2 linked regions of the Azospirillum brasilense genome follow. The protein of the gene in region 2 interacts with the protein of the main gene of each other region in a pairwise test. Links are inferred from orthologs where the notes say so. Each region holds a gene or a part of one and is shown on either strand. Other genes may lie near its edges.

Evidence for each region.
Region 1: the proteins of bioB (region 2) and D3869_RS11540 interact in binary tests that used the Escherichia coli proteins (3 or more experiments, as listed by UniProt). The link is inferred for Azospirillum brasilense from one-to-one orthologs.

The regions. Positions count from the first base shown.
Region 1 is NZ_CP032345.1:2,405,562-2,415,177, reverse strand. Bases 2,055-4,991 are described here. They hold D3869_RS11540 (class II glutamine amidotransferase), read right to left. Parts: upstream 3,939-4,991; coding sequence 3,171-3,938; downstream 2,055-3,170. Other genes in these bases: draG (ADP-ribosyl-[dinitrogen reductase] hydrolase), read right to left, coding at 4,451-4,991; D3869_RS11535 (ArsC/Spx/MgsR family protein), read right to left, coding at 4,014-4,442; D3869_RS11545 (FMN-dependent NADH-azoreductase), read right to left, coding at 2,395-3,021; D3869_RS11550 (SIR2 family protein), read left to right, coding at 2,055-2,229. Also shown: D3869_RS11560 (hypothetical protein), read left to right, coding at 1-48; D3869_RS11555 (DegT/DnrJ/EryC1/StrS family aminotransferase), read left to right, coding at 63-1,253; more of D3869_RS11550, read left to right, coding at 1,339-2,054; more of draG, read right to left, coding at 4,992-5,344; D3869_RS11525 (NAD(+)--dinitrogen-reductase ADP-D-ribosyltransferase), read right to left, coding at 5,372-6,259; D3869_RS11520 (hypothetical protein), read left to right, coding at 6,604-7,842; nifH (nitrogenase iron protein), read left to right, coding at 8,114-8,995; nifD (nitrogenase molybdenum-iron protein alpha chain), read left to right, coding at 9,137-9,616.
Region 2 is NZ_CP032348.1:391,275-400,787, reverse strand. The notes cover bases 2,628-5,461. They hold bioB (biotin synthase BioB), read left to right. Parts: upstream 2,628-3,462; coding sequence 3,463-4,461; downstream 4,462-5,461. Other genes in these bases: D3869_RS27755 (DUF2270 domain-containing protein), read left to right, coding at 4,516-5,223; bioA (adenosylmethionine--8-amino-7-oxononanoate transaminase), read left to right, coding at 2,628-3,436. In the rest of the region: D3869_RS27775 (alpha/beta fold hydrolase), read left to right, coding at 1-729; bioD (dethiobiotin synthase), read left to right, coding at 726-2,135; more of bioA, read left to right, coding at 2,132-2,627; ppdK (pyruvate, phosphate dikinase), read left to right, coding at 5,503-8,196; D3869_RS27745 (serine hydrolase domain-containing protein), read left to right, coding at 8,255-9,337; D3869_RS27740 (chemotaxis protein), read right to left, coding at 9,342-9,513. UniProt on the Escherichia coli protein: Catalyzes the conversion of dethiobiotin (DTB) to biotin by the insertion of a sulfur atom into dethiobiotin via a radical-based mechanism.

The sequences.
Region 1 (9,616 bases), on a different replicon or contig from region 2:
GAGACGGCGACCGGCGTGGTGATCGCGCAGCGGGACGAGGACGACTGAATGAGGATCGCGGAATGACGATGCCCGAAGACGATGCCGTCGCGGACGACGCGGAGCTTGGCGACTACATCCCGCTGATCGATCCTGACATGTCCGAGGCCGAGGTGGCGGTCATCGGCCGAATCCTCACCTCCGGCAGCCTGAGCGACGGGCGGATGACGGAAGGGTTCGAGGAAGCCTTCGCCGCCTGGCTCGGCCGCGCCCACGCGGTCGCGGTGTCCAGCGGCACCATCGCCACGCTGATGGTTCTGAAAGCCTACGGCATCGGATCGGGGGACGAGGTGCTCTGCTCCCCCTTCGGCTGGCATCAGGTGCAGCACGCCATCGCGCTGGCCGGGGCGGAGCCGGTCTTCGTCGACATCGACTACTGGCAGCACACCATCAACCCGGCGAAGGCCGAGGCCAAGATAACGCCGCGGACCAAGGCCATCCTGGCCGGCAACGTCAACGGCCACCCCGCCCACTGGGACGAGCTGCGCGCGCTCGCCACCGACAAGGGGCTGATCCTGATCGAGGATTCGACCGAGGCCATCGGCTCCTCCTACAAGGGGAAGCTGGTCGGCAGCTTCGGCGATTGCGCCGTCTTCGACTTTTCCGAACCCGGCGTGCTGGTGACCGGCGAAGGCGGGATGATCGTCACCGACGACCGCAACCTCGCCCACCAGCTCCGCTACCTGCGCCGGCGCGAGGCGGAGCACCGCAACACGGTGGTCATCACCCGCACCATCCCCTTTCAGGCGGGGATGAGCAACATCACCGCCGCGCTCGGCCTCGTCCAGTTGAAGCGCCTGCCGGAGATCCTGGCGAAGCGCCGGGAGGTGGTCGGCTTCTACGAGGCGGCCATGGCCAGTTTCGAGGGCATCAAGCCGCCCTACAAGGGGCCGGGCGCCGACGACGTGCACCCGATGGTCTACGCCGTCCACCTCGGCACCCGCTTCACCGCGTCGGGGCGCAAGGCGGTGCTGGAGGATCTGGCGACGCACGAGGTCGAGGCGTCGGACTACGGGCAGGCGCTCTACACCCAGCAATATTACCAGGAGCGCGGCGCCAGCCGGGCCGACTGCCCGGTCTGCCAGAAGACGGTCGACCGCGTGCTGGCCCTGCCGCTGCACCACAAGGTCACCGCCGACGAGGTGCAGTTCATCGTGGACACGCTGAAGGACGCCACCGTCAACACGGGGGCGGGCGCGGCGATCTATTTGTAAGCAATTTTCCCTCCCCTGCGAAGCGGGGGAGGGTCAGGGAGGGGGCAAGCGTTCCCACCACGCCACCCAGCCGAACGGGGTTAGCATGACCGACACCGCCGTCCTCGACAGCACGGACACCAGCACGGACACCGACACCATCATCGCGGACATCGCCACGGCGCTGAAGGCGCGGGGCGTGGTGCCCTATCTCGGGCCGGGCGCCTTCGCGCTGCTGCCGGAGGCCGACTGCCCGATCCCGCGCAATTCGCTGGAACTGGCGCAGCGGCTGAACGCCAAGGTCGCCGCACCGGGCCGCATCCGCAGCCAGTTGACCGCCGTCGCCCAGTTCATCGAATCGCGCCGCCACCGCAAGACGCTGGACGGCATCCTGAACGAGATCTTCAAGCGCGAGGTTCCGGCGACACCGGTTCACGCGTGGCTGGCCGCCCTGCCCGCCCCGCCGATGATCGTCGATGTCTGGTACGACAACACGCTGGAAAGCCTGCTGACCGCCGATGCGGGGCGGAGCTGGGGCCAGATCCAGGGCCTGTCCCACCCGCAGGGCGTCGGCGAATGGGTGAAGTACTACGCACCGGAGGGCACGGAGGTCGAGGCCGCCGCGGCGTCGGGCTGGGAAACCCTGCTCTACAAGCCGTCGGGAAGCGCCACCCCGGCGGGGAACTACCTGATTTCCGACAGCGACTTTGTCGAGATCCTGACGGAGATCGACATCCAGACGCCGATTCCCGCCGTCGTGCAGGAACGCCGCAAGGACAGGAGCTTCCTCTATCTCGGTTGCCGCTTCGACCAGGAAATCCAGCGCACCTTCGCCCGCCAGATCGCCAAGCGGTCGTCGGACAGGCACTGGGCGGTGATCGAGGGCGAGCTGTCGAAGAACGAGGCCCGCTTCCTGGAGCTGCAGAACATCACCCGCATCGACTTGCCCTTGGACGAGGCCGTCCGGCGGATCAGCGAAGCGATGGGGGGCAATTAAAGCGAGCGCGTCGCGAAGCTCCCCTCTCCCCTCCGGGGAGAGGGTAGCCCGGAGGGCCGGGTGAGGGGGTTGCGCGTGGCGGATCGTCCGGCACATGCGCACCCCCCTCACCCTAACCCTCTCCCCGGAGGGGAGAGGGGACATCGAGAGGGACCATCTGACCCCTTACGCCGCGACCGGAGTCGCCAGGGCGTCGATCTCCAGCTGGGCGGCGGCCAGCGCCTTGGCGCGGGCGTCCGGACCCATGCCGACGCCCTCGGCGCGGATCACCGTCACGTCGGTGACGCCCAGGAAGCCCAGCACCGTGCGCAGGAAGGCCTCCTGATGGTCCAGCGCGCTCATCGCGGCGTTGGTCGAGTAGACGCCGCCGCGCGTCGAGGCGATGTAGACCTTCTTGCCGCCGGCCAGACCGACCGGGCCGGTCTCGGTGTAGCGGAAGGTGCGGCCGGCCTGGGCGATGCGGTCGATCCAGGCCTTGAGCTGGGTCGGGACCGTGAAGTTGTACATCGGGGCGCCGATCACCACGACGTCGGCGGCCAGGAACTCATCGACCAGCGCGTCGGTCAGGGCCAGCTCCTCCTGCTGGCGGGCGGTCAGGCCTTCCAGGTTGCGGAACTTCACAACCTGCATCAGCTCGCCGGTCAGGTGATCCGGCGGAGCGACGGTCAGGTCGCGGACGGACACCTCGGCGTCCGGCGTCGCCTGGCGCAGCGCCGCGACGATCGAGGCGGTGAGCTGGCGCGAAACGGAGGCGTCGCCCAGCGGGCTGGAGTCGATGCGAAGGATCTTCATGGTCACGTCTTCCTGTCCGGGAAGCGGGGCGCCGGTTCGGCACCGTCACCGCTTCGGTTTGTCTCGGAAGTGACCATAAGCCCGCTTACGCCAATCGATTGAGCCCCGATTTCGCCAATCTTCGTTGCACGGATTGGAACAATCCCCGGTCAGCGCACCCGATTGCCGCCCTTGAACACGACCATCTCGCCGCCTTTCATGACGGTCCAGTTCTCGTCGCGGGTCAGGGGGCGGGTGGCGACGACCGTCACCACGTCGTTGGGCGTCGTCTCCTTGGCGAAGTCGACGCTCATGTCCTCGTCGATCAGCGTCGCCGGACCGAAGGGAGCCTTGCGGGTCAGCCAGGCGAGGTTGGTCGCGCAGTGGCACCACAGGTACCGCCCGTCGCTGAGCAGCATGTTGAAGACGCCCAGCGTGCCGAGGTCGGTGGCGAGGTCGCGGATCAGCCGCATCAGCGCGCCGTTGCTCTTGGGCGGTTCCGGATACTGCATGCGGATCTGGTCGAGCAGCCAGCAGAAGGCGTGCTCGCTGTCCGTCGTCCCGACCGGCTCGTAGAAGGTCAGCGTCCGTTCCTTGATGCCCTTGAGCTGGCCGTTGTGGGCGAAGGTCCAGACGCGGCCCCACAGCTCCCGCGTGAAGGGGTGGGTGTTCTCCAGCGACACCCGGCCGCGGTTGGCGCGGCGGATGTGGGAGATCACCACGCAGGACTTGATGGAATAGCTGCTGACCAGCCGCGCGATCTCCGACTCGCAGCTCGGCGCCGGGTCGTGGAAGGTGCGGCAGCCCTTCCCCTCGTAAAAGGCGATTCCCCAGCCGTCGCGGTGCGGACCGGTCTGCCCGCCGCGGCGCATCAGGCCGCGAAAGCTGAAGCAGATGTCCGTGGGCACGTTGGCGCTCATGCCCAGGAGTTCGCACATGGATCGGCCCCCATCGCTGAAATGTCGGGTTTCAAACAGGACGGGGGCAAACCTACGACAGTCAGGGTTGTCCCGTCACCCCTTTGCGGGTGGTGGGCAGGGCGGCATCCCGGCGCGGGCACAGCCTTCCAGCTTGCCCTCCGGCGCTCCGGCGGCCAGCCCGATCCAGGCGTCCACCCGTTCCGCCTCGAAGCCGCAGTCGCGGCGGTCGCCCACCTGCATCAGCGGGCGGCGGATCAGCAGCGGCGTCTTCAGCATCAGCGCCAGGGCGGCGGCCTCGTCCAGCGCGTCCGGATCGACCTCCCCGCTCTTTACCGCCGGGGCGCTTCGGTTGAACCACTCGGCCACCGGGCGGTCGCCGAAGAAGGGGCGCAGGCGGTCCGCCGTCCAGGGCTCGGACAGCAGGTCGCGGGCGTGGACGGTGTGCCCGGCCTCCGCCAGCAGGGCCTTCTGGCGGTTGTTGCCGGCGCAGCCGGGCTTTTCGAAGAAGATCACGTCGGCCATGGTCGCAGTCACCCCTGCTTGAGCGCCGGGGAGCGGGCGAGCAGCCCGTCCACCTGGGCGCAGATTTCGTTGTAGACGTCGCGGTCGAGCTTGCGCAGCCAGCGCGGCGGGATGGTCTCCACCCCGTAGGTGGCGCCGGCCAGCATGCCGGCGATGGCGCCGGTGGTGTCGGCGTCGCCGCCCTGGTTGACGGTCTCGACGACGCAGGATTCCACGGAATCGGTCTGGAAATAATAGTGCATGACCGTCTGCATTGTATCGACGATGTAGGCGGTGGCGAGGCCGCGGTAGGGCTGGAACTTGAATTGCCGGTGCTGCGCGATGAGCTTGTTCGATTCGTCGCGCACGTCGCGCACGCTGCCGCCCAGCACCAGACGGCGGACCATATGGCCGAGCGTCAGGGTCGCCGCGTCGGACATCGCGTTGCAATGGGTGATGTGCGCCTGCTCCACCGTCCAGCGCTCGAAGGCCGCGTCGTCGCCCAGCGTCGCCAGGGCGACCGGCAGGTTGCGCATCGCCGCCCCGTTGCCGGCGTGATACTCGCTCTCCGGCTCCGACAGGGTGCCGTGCATGATGAAGCGGCGGATGCCGCGCCGTGTCGTGTCCCCGACATCGACGGGAACGCCCTTCAACCAGACGGCGAACTCCTCCGCGGCGCGGCGGGCGTCCCATTCCGGGGCGGCCAGGATGGCGCGGCCGAGATGGATCGACATCTCGGTGTCGTCGGTCACCTGCCCGGCGGGCAGCTTGAGCCAGCCGCCGCCCTTGATGTGCTTGTGCACGCCGTATTGGTGGGCGATCTCGCCCTTTGTCAGAAACTCGACGGTGGCGCCCAGCGCGTCGCCGCAGGCCAGCCCGAGATAGGCGCCCAGCGCGCGTGAGCGGATGGAATGGTCAGTCATGGGCCGGATCTGTCCCGTGATCGGTTGTCAGAGAAGCGACACCCCCACCCTATAGTCCCCGCCGACGACCAGATACTCGCCCTCTCCCTTGAAGGGGTAGCGGGGCAGGATGTCGCGGAAGAAGACCACCTTGGTGAGCGGCACCCAGGTTTCGAGGATGTAGTCCCCGAACTGGCCGGCGATGTCGCGCTCGATGGAAAAGGAGCTGAGGTTGTTGAGGCGCAGGACCGCCGTGCGCTTGTCGGGGCGCGCGACGATGTGGTGCTCCTCGAAATCGTTGACGCCGCGGTAGAGCCGGATGTGGCTGGCGCGGGACGGCATCGGCGCGTCCGGCCAGCCGCGGCGCATCCACCACTGGCAATACTCGTACAGCAGGTCGAGCTGCAGGTTGATGTTGTTGTTGTGGAAGCGGGTGGCGACCTTTTCCTCGCCGTAGGTCCGCCACGCGTCGGAGGCGAAACGGAGGATCGGTTCCTTGTGATAGGTGGGCAGCAGGCCGAACCGGCTCTCCACCCAGCCTTTCAGCACAGCCCCCTCGGCGTTGTTGCTGTCGAACAGCCACCCCTTCAGCAGGCGCAGGTAGCTGGCGCGGTAGCGCCGCCGCCCGTCCGTGCCCTCGGCGCCGGAAAAGTCCGGGTTCAGCCCGAAGGTGAAGGCCATGTAGTGCTGGAAGATGTCGGCGGCGATCAGGCTGTCCGGGCTCTCGTCCAGCGCCTCGAACAGCACGGCGTGTTCGCTGCGCGTGCCGCCGATGCGCAGGCGCCGCGGCTCGTCGTTGAAGGACTCCGCGCACAGCGCGTCCGCCGTCACGTTCAGCAGGTTGGTGCGATGCGCCTTCAGCGCCAGCGGCGAATCCGGATCGATCAGCCGCCCCCGCGCATCCCTCAAGCCGCCGCTCGCCGAACCGTCCGCCATGACATTCCCGAAATCCACAATTCTTTCATGGATACAGCGAACCGGCGCATCCGCCAAGGGTCCGCGTCACCGCGGAGCGGGGCCGTCCGACCCGCAATACATTTCGAATTCAAAAACAATTCGATTAAACAGCCGAAACAACTTTTGGCTTACTCCAAATATCCGAAAAATATCCGTTTGAACGGATGATGAGACGACCCCATAGTTGAACGAACAGGATTCAGTGCGTTGCAAGACGAGGCAAGGCCATGTGGCCGATGAAGCGAAAGGAACAGGAGACGCGCAACCGGGCGGCACAGCCCCCGCGCGTTCTTCTTCCTTCCGCCGTCTCGGAAAAGATGCCGATGCGTTCGGGACGGGCGCCGATTCCGCTGCGCGGCGCCAGGGAGGCCCGCGACGCCGTGACGCTCGCCCGGCTGCTGCGCGGCACCATCACCCCACTGCGCGGCGACGAGGTGCTGGCCCTGTTGGAGCCCCACCGCCCGCGTCTGGTGCCCAAGCCGGTCAACCCGCTGGGCGCCATGCTCGGCCAGCCGCAGGGCCGCCTTCTGGAGGCGCTGCTGCGCCCCACCGCGCCGATCATCCTGGACGTTCTGCTGCCACGCCTGCGCGACCATCTGATCGACCGCGTCGTCCACAACAAGGGCGCCGCCGAGGATGGGCTGCCCGGCGCGCTGGAGGCGGCCACCGCCCTGCGTGCCCTGGTCGCCCTGCTGCGCGGGGCCGGCCGCGGCGCCGTGCTGTCGGTGGTCTCGGCCATCGAGGCGGACGCCCGCGCCGACGCCGACCGGCTGGTCCGCGGCGAGGCGCCGACGGCGAGCACGGAGGACGACCCGGCCGGCGTCACCGCCGGCGCCATGGACAGCCTCGCCCACGCCCTGCTGCGCTTCGAGGCGCGGCGGCTGATGCTGGAGACGCTGGGCGCCACCGTCGCGCTGCGCGACGTCGTCTACCAGTCGCGCCGCCTCACCCGCCACGCGTTGCGCCGGGCGGCGGAGGCCATGGACGGCTTCGGCGCTGACCGCGGCATCAAGGCGCTGCACGCCAGCCTCGCCACGCTGGCCTCGGTGGACGGGCTGCTCGTCGTCGCGATGCGGAACCTCGATGACCAGGAGGAGCACCGCGAGGAGGCCAACGCCTTCGTCGAACCCGCCGACCGCAAGGCGATGAACGACTGCCTGTCGGCGGCGTGGCGGCTTTCCGACACGCTGTTCGATCTTGTCGGAAAGGCGGCCAACGGCGGCGACCTCGACGAGCTGCTGTTCGAGGCGCTGCTCCGCCAGCTCCGCTCCCTGCACCAGTTCTGCACCGACCTCGACCACGCCGGGCGCCCGGCGGTGCTCGACACGCTGGAGCGCCGTCTGGCCGAACGCAGCCGCGCGCTGGCCGGCATCGCCGGGGAGCGCCTCGTCGGCATCCTGCTGGCCCGCCCCGCCGACCCGGCCAAGGCGCGCCGCCTGCTCGCCCGCGGCCAGTCGCTGGCCCAGCTTCTCTATGACATGGGCCAGGACGGCGACGAGCTGGAGGCGTTGGCGCTGCGCCTCGTCGTCGCCCGCGACGCGCTGAACCACGCCGCCGCCTGACGCTGGCTCTGACGCTGGCGGACGACATTCGGCCATCCCTTCCTTTTCATTGCGAGAGACCCGACAAAATGTCGGGCTTTGTCGGGTATGTCACAGGCCCGACAAAGCGGACCGCACTCGTCCGCAATCAATTTTCTTGTTCAATTTCAATGATTTAAAAATTTTTCGCGAACTGGCACGGGGGATGCAGAGAAGGGGTCGAAGCGGCCGCTGGGCAGGCCGCCCCGGAATTGAAGACACCCTGTAGACCCAAGCAAAGGAGTAACCTCCCATGTCTTTGCGCCAGATTGCGTTCTACGGTAAGGGCGGTATCGGCAAGTCCACCACCTCCCAGAACACCCTGGCCGCGCTGGTCGAGCTGGATCAGAAGATCCTGATCGTCGGCTGCGATCCGAAGGCCGACTCGACCCGCCTGATCCTGCACGCCAAGGCGCAGGACACCGTGCTGCACCTCGCCGCCGAAGCCGGCTCGGTCGAGGATCTGGAGCTCGAGGACGTTCTCAAGATCGGCTACAAGGGCATCAAGTGCGTCGAGTCCGGCGGTCCGGAGCCGGGGGTCGGCTGCGCCGGCCGCGGCGTGATCACCTCGATCAACTTCCTCGAAGAGAACGGCGCCTACGACGACGTCGACTACGTCTCCTACGACGTGCTGGGCGACGTGGTGTGCGGCGGTTTCGCCATGCCCATCCGCGAGAACAAGGCCCAGGAAATCTACATCGTCATGTCCGGTGAGATGATGGCGCTCTACGCCGCCAACAACATCGCCAAGGGCATTCTGAAGTACGCCCACAGCGGCGGCGTGCGCCTCGGCGGCCTGATCTGCAACGAGCGCCAGACCGACAAGGAAATCGACCTCGCCTCGGCCCTGGCCGCCCGCCTCGGCACCCAGCTCATCCACTTCGTGCCGCGCGACAACATCGTGCAGCACGCCGAGCTGCGCCGCATGACGGTGATCGAGTACGCGCCGGACAGCCAGCAGGCCCAGGAATACCGCCAGCTCGCCAACAAGGTCCATGCGAACAAGGGCAAGGGCACCATCCCGACCCCGATCACCATGGAAGAGCTGGAAGAGATGCTGATGGACTTCGGCATCATGAAGTCGGAGGAGCAGCAGCTCGCCGAGCTCCAGGCCAAGGAAGCCGCCAAGGCCTGACACCTGGATCCCTGACGGGGCACAGGTCTGAACTGGCCCCCTCCCCAGCCCACCCCGCCTTTGTGCGCGGGGTGGGAGAGAGGGGGCTCGGTCCCGCGCTGCAGTGGCGCGGACAATGAGAGCATGCAGGAGACTGGCACCATGAGCCTGTCCGTGAACGAAGGCGTCGACGTCAAGGGTCTCGTCGACAAGGTTCTCGAAGCGTATCCCGAGAAGTCGCGCAAGCGCCGCGCCAAGCACCTGAACGTGCTGGAGGCCGAGGCGAAGGACTGCGGCGTCAAGTCGAACATCAAGTCGATCCCCGGTGTGATGACCATCCGTGGTTGCGCCTACGCCGGTTCCAAGGGCGTGGTGTGGGGTCCGATCAAGGACATGATCCACATCTCCCACGGCCCGGTCGGCTGCGGCTACTACTCCTGGTCCGGCCGCCGCAACTACTATGTCGGCGACACCGGCGTGGACAGCTGGGGCACGATGCACTTCACCTCCGACTTCCAGGAGAAGGACATCGTCTTCGGCGGCGACAAGAAGCTGCACAAGGTGATCGAGGAGATCAACGAGCTGTTCCCGCTCGTCAACGGCATCTCCATCCAGTCCGAGTGCCCGATCGGCCTGATCGGC
Region 2 (9,513 bases):
GACGCTGTGCGGAACGCCCTTGCGGACGGGGAGAGCATGGCGGTCGATCTGGGCTTCTACGGCCCGCCGTCTCTTCCCAAAATTCCCGCCGGGCGCCCCGTCGTCGCGGTCGGCCATTCCTTCGGGGGGCTGTGGCTGCTGCACGAGCGGCCCTTCGCCTGGGACGGGCTGGTGCTGGTCAACGGCTTTCCCCGCTTCACCGAAGGGGACGGCTTCGCCCCCGCCACGCCACGCCGGCTGCTGGACCGCATGATCGCGCGCTTCGACGCCGTGCCGGAGGCGGTGACCGGGGACTTCCTGCGCCGCTGCGGCGTTGAGGCTCCATTGTCTGAAGGGCTTGATGCGGCTCGGCTGGGCGACGCCCTGCGGGCGCTGCGCGATTGGGACGCCCGCGATGCGCTCACCGGCCCGGCGCTGGTCCTGGCGGGCGGGCAGGACCCCATCGTACCGCCGATCATGACCGAACAGGCGTTTCGCGACCACGCTAACCCTCTCCCCCCTGGGGAGAGGACTGCCCGGAGGGCCGGTGAGGGGGGTACGCATTTGCCGAACGTGCCGGAGTGGCGCACCCCCCTCACCCTAACCCTCTCCCCAGGGGGGAGAGGGGATATTGGATGCGACGAAATTTCGGTCGAATGGCACCCCGAAGGCGGGCACCTGCTGCCGCTGACCGCGCCGGGCTGGTGCGCGGAGCGGATCGCCGCCTTCGCCGCCGGGCTGGCGGCATGACCGACGACCCGCGCAAGGCCGCCATCGCCGCCGCCTTCGGCAAGGCCGCCCCCCGTTACGAGGAGCACGCCGCCGTGCAGCGCATCGCGGCGGAGCGTCTGGCGGAGCGCGTCGCCCGCCTCCCCTTGCCGCCCCGCCCCCGCGTGCTGGAGATCGGCTGCGGCACCGGCTTCCTCAGCCGCGCCCTGCGCGAGCGCATCGGCCCGGCCGACTGGCTGCTCACCGACCTGTCGCCGGACATGCTGGCGCGCTGCCGCGCCGCGCTGCACGACCCGACCGATTCCGCGTTCCTGATCGTGGACGGGGAACAGCCGGACCTCGACGGCCCCTTCGACCTGATCGTGTCCAGCCTCGCCCTGCAATGGTTCCGCGACCCCGCCGCCGCCCTGGCGCGCTGGGTGGGGCTGCTGGCACCGGGCGGGCGAATCGCCGTCGCCACGCTCGCCGCCGACAGCTTCCGTGAGTGGCGGGAGGCCCATCACGCGCTGGGGCTGGAGGCCGGGATTCCCGCCTACCCCACCCGCCATGACCTCGACCGGCTGTGGCCCGCCGGGGGCAGCGGATCGGTCGAGGAGGAGCGGCTGCTCCGCCGTCACGCCGACGGGCTGGAGTTCCTCGCCGAACTGAAGGGCATCGGCGCCCATCTGCCGGCGGAGGGCCGCCGTCCCCTGCCGCCGGGCGCCCTGCGCCGCGTGCTGCGTTGGCTGGAACGGCCGGAAGGACTGACCATGACCCATCACATCGCCTACGGCCTGTTCCACAAGGACGGCGCCCAACCCCGCGGGGTGTTCGTCACCGGCACCGACACCGGCGTCGGCAAAACGCTGGTGTCCGCGTGCCTCGCGCGGGCCTGGGACGCCGCCTATTGGAAGCCCCTGCAAACCGGCCTGAAGGACGAGGCCGGCGACACGCCCACCGTCGCCGCCCTCGCCGCCCTGCCCGCGGAGCGCGTGCATCCGCCGGCCTACGCGCTGGCCGAACCGCTGTCCCCCCACGCCGCGGCGGAGCTGGAGGGCGTCGCCATCGACGCCGGCGCCCTGGCCCTGCCCGCCACCGACCGCCCGCTGGTGGTGGAGGGGGCCGGCGGGCTGCTGGTCCCGGTGACGGAAGACGTCTTCATCATCGACCTGATCGCCCGCTTCGGCCTGCCGGTGGTGCTGGTGGCGCGCAGCACGCTCGGCACCATCAACCACACGCTGCTCAGCCTGGAGGCGCTGCGGGCGCGCGGGCTGGCGGTGGCCGGGGTGGTGCTGAACGGCCCGCCCAACCCCGCCAACCGCGCCGCCATCGAGCGGTTCGGCAAGGTCCGCGTGCTGGCCGAAATCCCCACCCTGTCCCGGCTCGACGCCGAATCCGTCGCCGAGGCAGCGTCCCTCATTCCGTCCTTCGACAGCGTGTTCCCATGACCGATACCGTTTCTCTCGATCAGCGCCACGTCTGGCACCCCTTCACCCAGGCGCAGACCGCACCGGAACCGCTGGCCGTCACCCACGGCAAGGGGGTCAGCCTGTTCACCGAGGACGGGCGGGAGATCCTCGACCTCATCTCCTCCTGGTGGGTGAACCTGCACGGTCACGCCCACCCGGCCATCGCCGGGGCCATCGCGGAGCAGGCGCACCGGCTGGAACAGGTGATCTTCGCCGACTTCACCCACAGCCCCGCCGCCCGCCTCGCCGCCCGGCTGGCCGAGGCGCTGCCGGGCGGCCTCGACCGCGTCTTCTACTCCGACAACGGCTCCACCGCGGTGGAGGTGGCGCTGAAGCTCGCCTGGCAGTACTGGCGCAACAAAGGCGAGGGCCAGCGCCGCCGCTTCCTCGCCTTCGAGGGCAGCTACCACGGCGACACCTTCGGCGCGATGGCGGCGGGGGTCGGCTCCGGTTTCTACGCGCCGTTCCAGGAGCTGCTGTTCGCCGTGGACCGCATGCCCTACCCCGCCACCTGGGACGGCGACCCGGAGGTCGAGGCCAAGGAGGCCGCGGCGCTGGACTGGCTCGACCGCTGGCTGGCCGCCAACGGGGCGGAGATGGTCGCCGTCATCATCGAACCGCTGGTCCAGGGCGCGTCCGGCATGCGCTTCTGCCGTCCGGAGTTCCTGCGCGCCATGGCGGCGCGGGTGCGGGCGGCGGGCGGTCTGGTGATCTTCGACGAGGTGATGACCGGCTTCGGCCGCACCGGCGCCCTGTTCGCCAGCCAGAAGGCCGGGGTCGCTCCGGACCTGATCTGCCTGTCCAAGGGCCTGACCGGCGGCTTCCTGCCGCTGTCGGTCACCGCCTGCGGCGCTTCGATCTACGAGGCGTTCCTCGGCGCCGGCTTCGACCGCGCCTTCGCCCATGGCCACAGCTTCACCGCCAACCCGCTGGGCTGCGCCGCCGCGCTGGCCTCGCTGGAGCTGACCACGTCGGCGGAGACCGCCGCCAACCTCGCGCGCATCGAGGCGCGGCACCGCGCCGCCATCGCCGAGCTGTCCAGCCACCCCAAGCTGTCGCGCGGGCGCGTCCTGGGCACCATCGCCGCCATCGAGGTGACCGACGCGCAGGGCTACACCGCCGCGGTCGGGCAGACGCTGAAGCGCTTCTTCCTGGAGCGGGGATTGCTGCTGCGCCCCCTTGGCCCCGTGATATACCTGCTGCCGCCCTACTGCGTGACGGACGGGCAGCTGGACCGCGCCTACGCCGCGATCCGTGACGCCGCGGACACCCTTCTCTGATTCGCTTTTCCACCCGAGGACCGACCATGCCCGACACCGCCATGCCGACCGCGGATTCCACTGCCGCCGCCCCCGCCACCGCACGGCGCTGGACCCGCGAGGACATCCTGGCCCTGTTCGAGCTGCCCTTCATGGAGCTGCTGCACCGCGCCCACGAGACGCACCGCCAGCACCACGACCCGAACAAGGTCCAGCTCTCCACCCTGCTGAACATCAAGACCGGCGGCTGCCAGGAGGACTGCAAGTACTGCGCGCAGAGCGTGAAGTACGACACCGGCGTCGGGGCGGAGAAGCTGCTCGACCGCGCCCAGGTGCGCGCCGCCGCGGAGAAGGCCAAGCAGGCGGGCGCCGGCCGCTTCTGCATGGGGGCGGCGTGGCGCGAACTGAAGGACCGCGACGTCGAGAAGCTCGCGAACATCGTCCGCGACGTAAAGGACCTGGGTCTGGAGGCCTGCATGACGCTGGGCATGCTGACCCGCCCGCAGGCCGACGCGCTGAAGGACGCCGGGCTCGACTACTACAACCACAACCTCGACACGTCGGAGGAGTTCTACGAGCAGATTGTCTCCACCCACAGCTACCGCGACCGGCTGGACACGCTGGCCAACGTCCGCGACGCCGGGCTGAAGGTCTGCTCCGGCGGCATCGTCGGGCTGGGGGAAAGCCGTGTGGACCGCGCCGGCCTGCTGGAGACCCTGGCGAACCTGTCGCCGCAGCCGGAGAGCGTGCCGATCAACAAGCTGGTGTCGGTCGCCGGCACCCCGCTGGGCGGCGTCGACGCGCTGGACGCCTTCGAGTTCATCCGCACCATCGCCGTCGCCCGCATCCTGATGCCGCGCTCCTATGTCCGCCTGTCGGCGGGCCGCCGCTCGCTCAGCGACGAGGGGCAGGCGCTCTGTTTCTACGCCGGCGCGAACTCCATCTTCTATGGGGACAAGCTGCTGACCACCGGCAACCCGGAGCATGAGGCCGACCGGCGGCTGTTCGACCGGCTGGGGCTGGAGGCCGACGGCGGCGCCCACTGACGCGCCGGCGTCCCCGGCCCCTGCGCCAAGAAAAGCCAGGGGAGGACGCCGAGCATGGACAACATCGCCGCCAAAGCACCCAAGACCCACTACACCTCGGCCGAGGTCACGGCCCTGTCGCATCTCTACAGGGCCGAGATCTACCGCAGCACCGTCTGGCGGACGCGGCTGGACGCCACCACCAACTGGGCGGTGGTCACCACCGGGATCGCCCTGTCGCTGACCTTCAGCAGCGCCACCGCCTCCCCCCTGCCGCTGGTGCTGGTGGGGCTTCTGGTCGCCGTGTTCCTCTACATCGAGGCGCGGCGCTACCGCTTCTTCGACTTCTGGCGAATCCGCGCCCATGTGCTGGAGCTGTACTTCCTCGGCCCCATCCTGCGCGGCCAGGGCGACCAGTTCGCCCGGGGCTGGAACGAGACGCTGTTCCAGGACTACCAGCACCCCAACCTGCACATCACCTACCTGGAGGCGGTGGGCCGCCGGCTGCGGCGGAACTACGGCTGGATCTTCCTCATCCAGGTGGTGGCCTATCTGGGCAAGCTGATGATCCACCCGGTCCCGCTGTCGAGCCTGGACGAGCTGTTCGCGCGGGCGACCATCGGGCCGGTGGCGGGGGAGATCGTCCTGCTCTGCGGCGTGGTCTTCCACGGCACCTGGATGGCCATCGCCTTCCGGACCTTCCGCAGCCGCCGCGGCGCCGACCGCGAACGGCCGCCGCCGCCTGCCACCGACGCCGTCCTCGATCTGGCCCGCGGCCCGTGAGGGCCGCGGCGGATTTCCCTTTTCGCGCAAGGGATAAGGGGTAGTTTTCCGTCCGGCATCCCCCCTTTGCGCGCCGTGGCATAAATGGGATCAGCACCGTCGCGCTCACGCTATGCAACGGATCGTCTTGTGTTCTCCTTCCGCGGGGGGCTAGAAGGGGCTCCATCGGATGCGGTTGCGCGGTCATACCAGAAGGACACCCGTTCGCAGGACGGATCTTCACCGGTTCCCCGCACAGCCGACGGCCGGACGACCATAGAGGTGAACGAGGATTTCACGATGGCGAGCCAGGGCGAGAACAAGTGGGTGTACAGCTTCGGTGCCGATGCCACCGAAGGCCGGGCGGACATGAAGAACCTGCTCGGCGGCAAGGGAGCCAACCTGGCCGAGATGGCCAATCTGGGCCTCCCGGTTCCTCCGGGTTTCACCATCACAACCGAGGTCTGCACCTATTTCTATGCCAACGGCCGCAACTATCCGCCGGAGCTGAAGGCCCAGGTGGAAGGCGCGGTGAAGCGGCTGGAGCAGGCCATGGGCGCCACCTTCGGCGATCCGGCCAACCCGCTGCTGGTCTCGGTGCGCTCCGGCGCCCGCGCCTCCATGCCGGGCATGATGGACACGGTGCTGAATCTCGGGCTGAACGACGCGACCGCCGCCGGCCTCGCCAAGCGCTCGGGCGACGCCCGATTCGCCTACGACAGCTACCGCCGCTTCATCCAGATGTACTCGAACGTGGTGCTGGACGTTGACCACCACCACTTCGAGGAGATCCTGGACAACCACAAGCGCGACAAGAACCACAACCTCGACACCGACCTGAGCGCCGCCGACTGGCAGGCCGTCATCGAGGACTACAAGAAGGCCGTCGAGCACGAGCTCGGCAAGCCCTTCCCGCAGGACGTTCAGGAGCAGCTGTGGGGCGCCGTCGGCGCCGTGTTCGGTTCCTGGATGAACGCCCGCGCCATCACCTACCGCAAGCTGCACGACATCCCCGCCGACTGGGGCACCGCCGTCAACGTGCAGTGCATGGTGTTCGGCAACATGGGCAACGACTGCGCCACCGGCGTGGCCTTCACCCGCAACCCGTCCACCGGCGAGAACGCCTTCTACGGCGAATACCTCGTCAACGCCCAGGGCGAGGACGTGGTGGCCGGCATCCGCACGCCGCAGCACCTGACCATCGCCGGCAAGGAGGCCAACAAGTCCGACCTCCCCGCCATGGAAGAGGTCATGCCGGAAGTCTTCAACCAGCTGAACGAGGTCCGCCTCACGCTGGAGAAGCACTACCGCGACATGCAGGACATCGAGTTCACGGTCCAGCAGAACAAGCTGTTCATGCTGCAGACCCGCAACGGCAAGCGCACCGCCCCGGCGGCGCTGAAGATCGCCGTCGATCTCGCCGAGGAAGGGCTGATCGACAAGGCGGAGGCCGTGCGCCGCATCGACCCGGCCTCGCTCGACCAGCTCCTCCACCCGACGCTCGACCCGAAGGCGGAGCGCAAGGTCATCGCCAAGGGCCTGCCGGCGTCGCCGGGTGCGGCCTCGGGCAAGGTCGTCTTCACCGCCGACGAGGCGGAGACCCTGGCCGGCCAGGGCGAGGCGGTCATCCTCTGCCGCGTGGAGACCTCGCCTGAGGACATCCACGGCATGCACGCCGCCCGCGGCATCCTGACCACCCGCGGCGGCATGACCAGCCACGCCGCCGTGGTGGCCCGCGGCATGGGCCGCGCCTGCGTGTCGGGCGCCGGCGACCTGCGCGTGGACTACAAGTCCAAGATCATGTCGGTCCGCGGCGTCACCATCAAGGAAGGCGACATCGTCACCATCGACGGCTCGACCGGCGAGGTGATGCTGGGCCAGGTGCCGACGATCCAGCCGGAGCTGTCGGGCGACTTCGCCACGCTGATGGGCTGGGCCGATTCGCTGCGCCGCATGAAGATCCGCACCAACGCGGAGACCCCGCTGGACGCCCGCACCGCGCGGAAGTTCGGCGCGGAGGGCATCGGCCTGTCGCGCACCGAGCACATGTTCTTCGACCCGGACCGCATCCTGGCGGTGCGCGAGATGATCCTGGCGGAGACCGAGGCCGGCCGCCGCGCCGCGCTCGCCAAGCTGGAGCCCTTCCAGAAGAAGGACTTCGCCGAGCTGTTCACGATCATGTCGGGCCTGCCGGTGACCATCCGCCTGCTCGACCCGCCGCTGCACGAGTTCCTGCCCAACACCGAGGCGGAGATGGCGGAGGTCGCCAAGGCCACCGGCACCGACCAGCTCAAGGTGAACCACCGCGTGGTGCAGCTCCACGAGGCCAACCCGATGCTCGGCCATCGCGGCTGCCGCCTCGGCATCACCTACCCCGAGATCTACGAGATGCAGGCCCGCGCCATCTTCAGCGCGGTCGCCGAGGTCTCCAAGAGCACGGGCGAGACGGTGATGCCGGAGGTCATGATCCCGCTCATCGGCACCAAGAAGGAGCTGGACATCCTCAAGGCGGTCGTCGACCGCGTCGCCAAGGAGGTCATGGACTCGACCGGCGTCACGTTCGAGTACATGGTCGGCACCATGATCGAGCTGCCGCGCGCCGCGCTGAAGGCCGGTGAGATCGCCGAGACGGCGGAGTTCTTCTCCTACGGCACCAACGACCTCACCCAGACGACCTTCGGCCTGTCGCGCGACGACGCCGGCGCCTTCCTGCCGGAGTACCAGCGCCAGGGCATCCTGGAGCACGACCCGTTCCAGACGCTGGACCAGGACGGCGTCGGCGAGCTGATCGCCATCGCCACGGAGCGCGGCCGCAAGGTGCGCCCGAACATCAAGCTCGGCATCTGCGGCGAGCATGGCGGCGATCCGGCCTCCATCTCCTTCTGCGAGAAGGTCGGGCTGGATTACGTGTCCTGCTCGCCCTACCGCGTGCCGATCGCCCGTCTGGCCGCCGCCCAGGCGGCGCTCGACGCCGACACGGTGAAGCGCGACTGACCCGACGACGTGAAGGCCCCCACCCCGGGGGCCTTCGCTTTTTCTGGGATGTGGTTCCGTGGACACTGACGCCGCCCTTGCGACCCGGCACATCGACTGTTTGACCGAGCGGCTCGTCGCCTGCCTCGACGAGGGCGACGGCCCCGCCGCCGCCAACGCCGCGGTGGTGGCGGTCCGCTCGGGTCCGCGCTCCTGGACCGCCGGCCTCGCCCGCGGCGGCGCGGCGCCTCCGCCGGTCACCGCCCGCTTCCTCGTCTACAGCATCACCAAGACCCTGACCGCCGCCGCCCTGATGCGCCTATGCGGGCGGGGCGACATCGACCCCGACGCGACGCTGGACCGCTGGCTGCCGGACTTCGCGGCGGCCGGCCGGATCACCCTGGCCCAGCTTCTCGCCCACCGCGCGGGCCTGCGCAATTACGGCGGCAGCCCCGCCTATCACGCCGCCGTGCGGGCGGGCGAGGAGCCGTGGAGCGAGGACGGCTTCCTGGAGCGCTGCCACGCCGCCGACCTGTTCGCCCCGCCGGGGCGGGAGTTCTCCTATTCCAACATCGGCTATCTGCTGGCGAAGCGGGTGCTGGAGCGGGCCTCCGGCCTGCCCTTCGCCCAGGCTCTCGACCGCGAGCTGTTCGGCCCGCTCGGCCTGACCGGCTGGTCGGTGCCGACGGAGCGCGGCGACCTGTCCGGCCTGTGGACCGGCCCCAGCCCCTATCTCGGCGGCAAGGATGGCCCGCCCGCCGACGTGGCCGCCCTCTACCATCCCGGCTGGGTCGCCCATGGCGTGGTCGCCGCGACGGCGCGGGACATCGCCGGCCTGCTCCACGCGCTGTTCGCGGACGGCCTGCTGCCCGGCGCCCTGGCGGCGCGGATGCAGGAGTCTTTTCCGGTGCCGGGAACGATGCGCGGGCGCCCCTGGGTGGAGCCCGGCTACGGACTCGGCCTGATGGTGGAGCGCGACGCGCAGGCCGGCCCCTATTGGGGGCACACCGGCGGCGGGCCGGGCGGGTCGGCCTGCGCCTACCACTTCCCCGCCCGCGTGGCGGGCGAGGAGCCGGTGACCGTTTCCCTCTTCACCGACGGCGAGGACAACGACCAGGCCGAGTGGATGGCCGTGGAAGCCGCGGAAATCCTGCGCGAGTGACCCGTCAGCGCCGCTCGAACAGCTCCATCTCCCCCTCCAGAGGTGAGCGCCGCAGCGCCTGGAGATAGTCCATCTCCTGATGCACCGTCTCCCGTTCCGCCTCGGGGCGCAGCAGGCGGCGGAAGGCCCGTCCGGTGGCCGGGAAGAAATGGACGCGCCGCCCCTTGTCCCCGCCC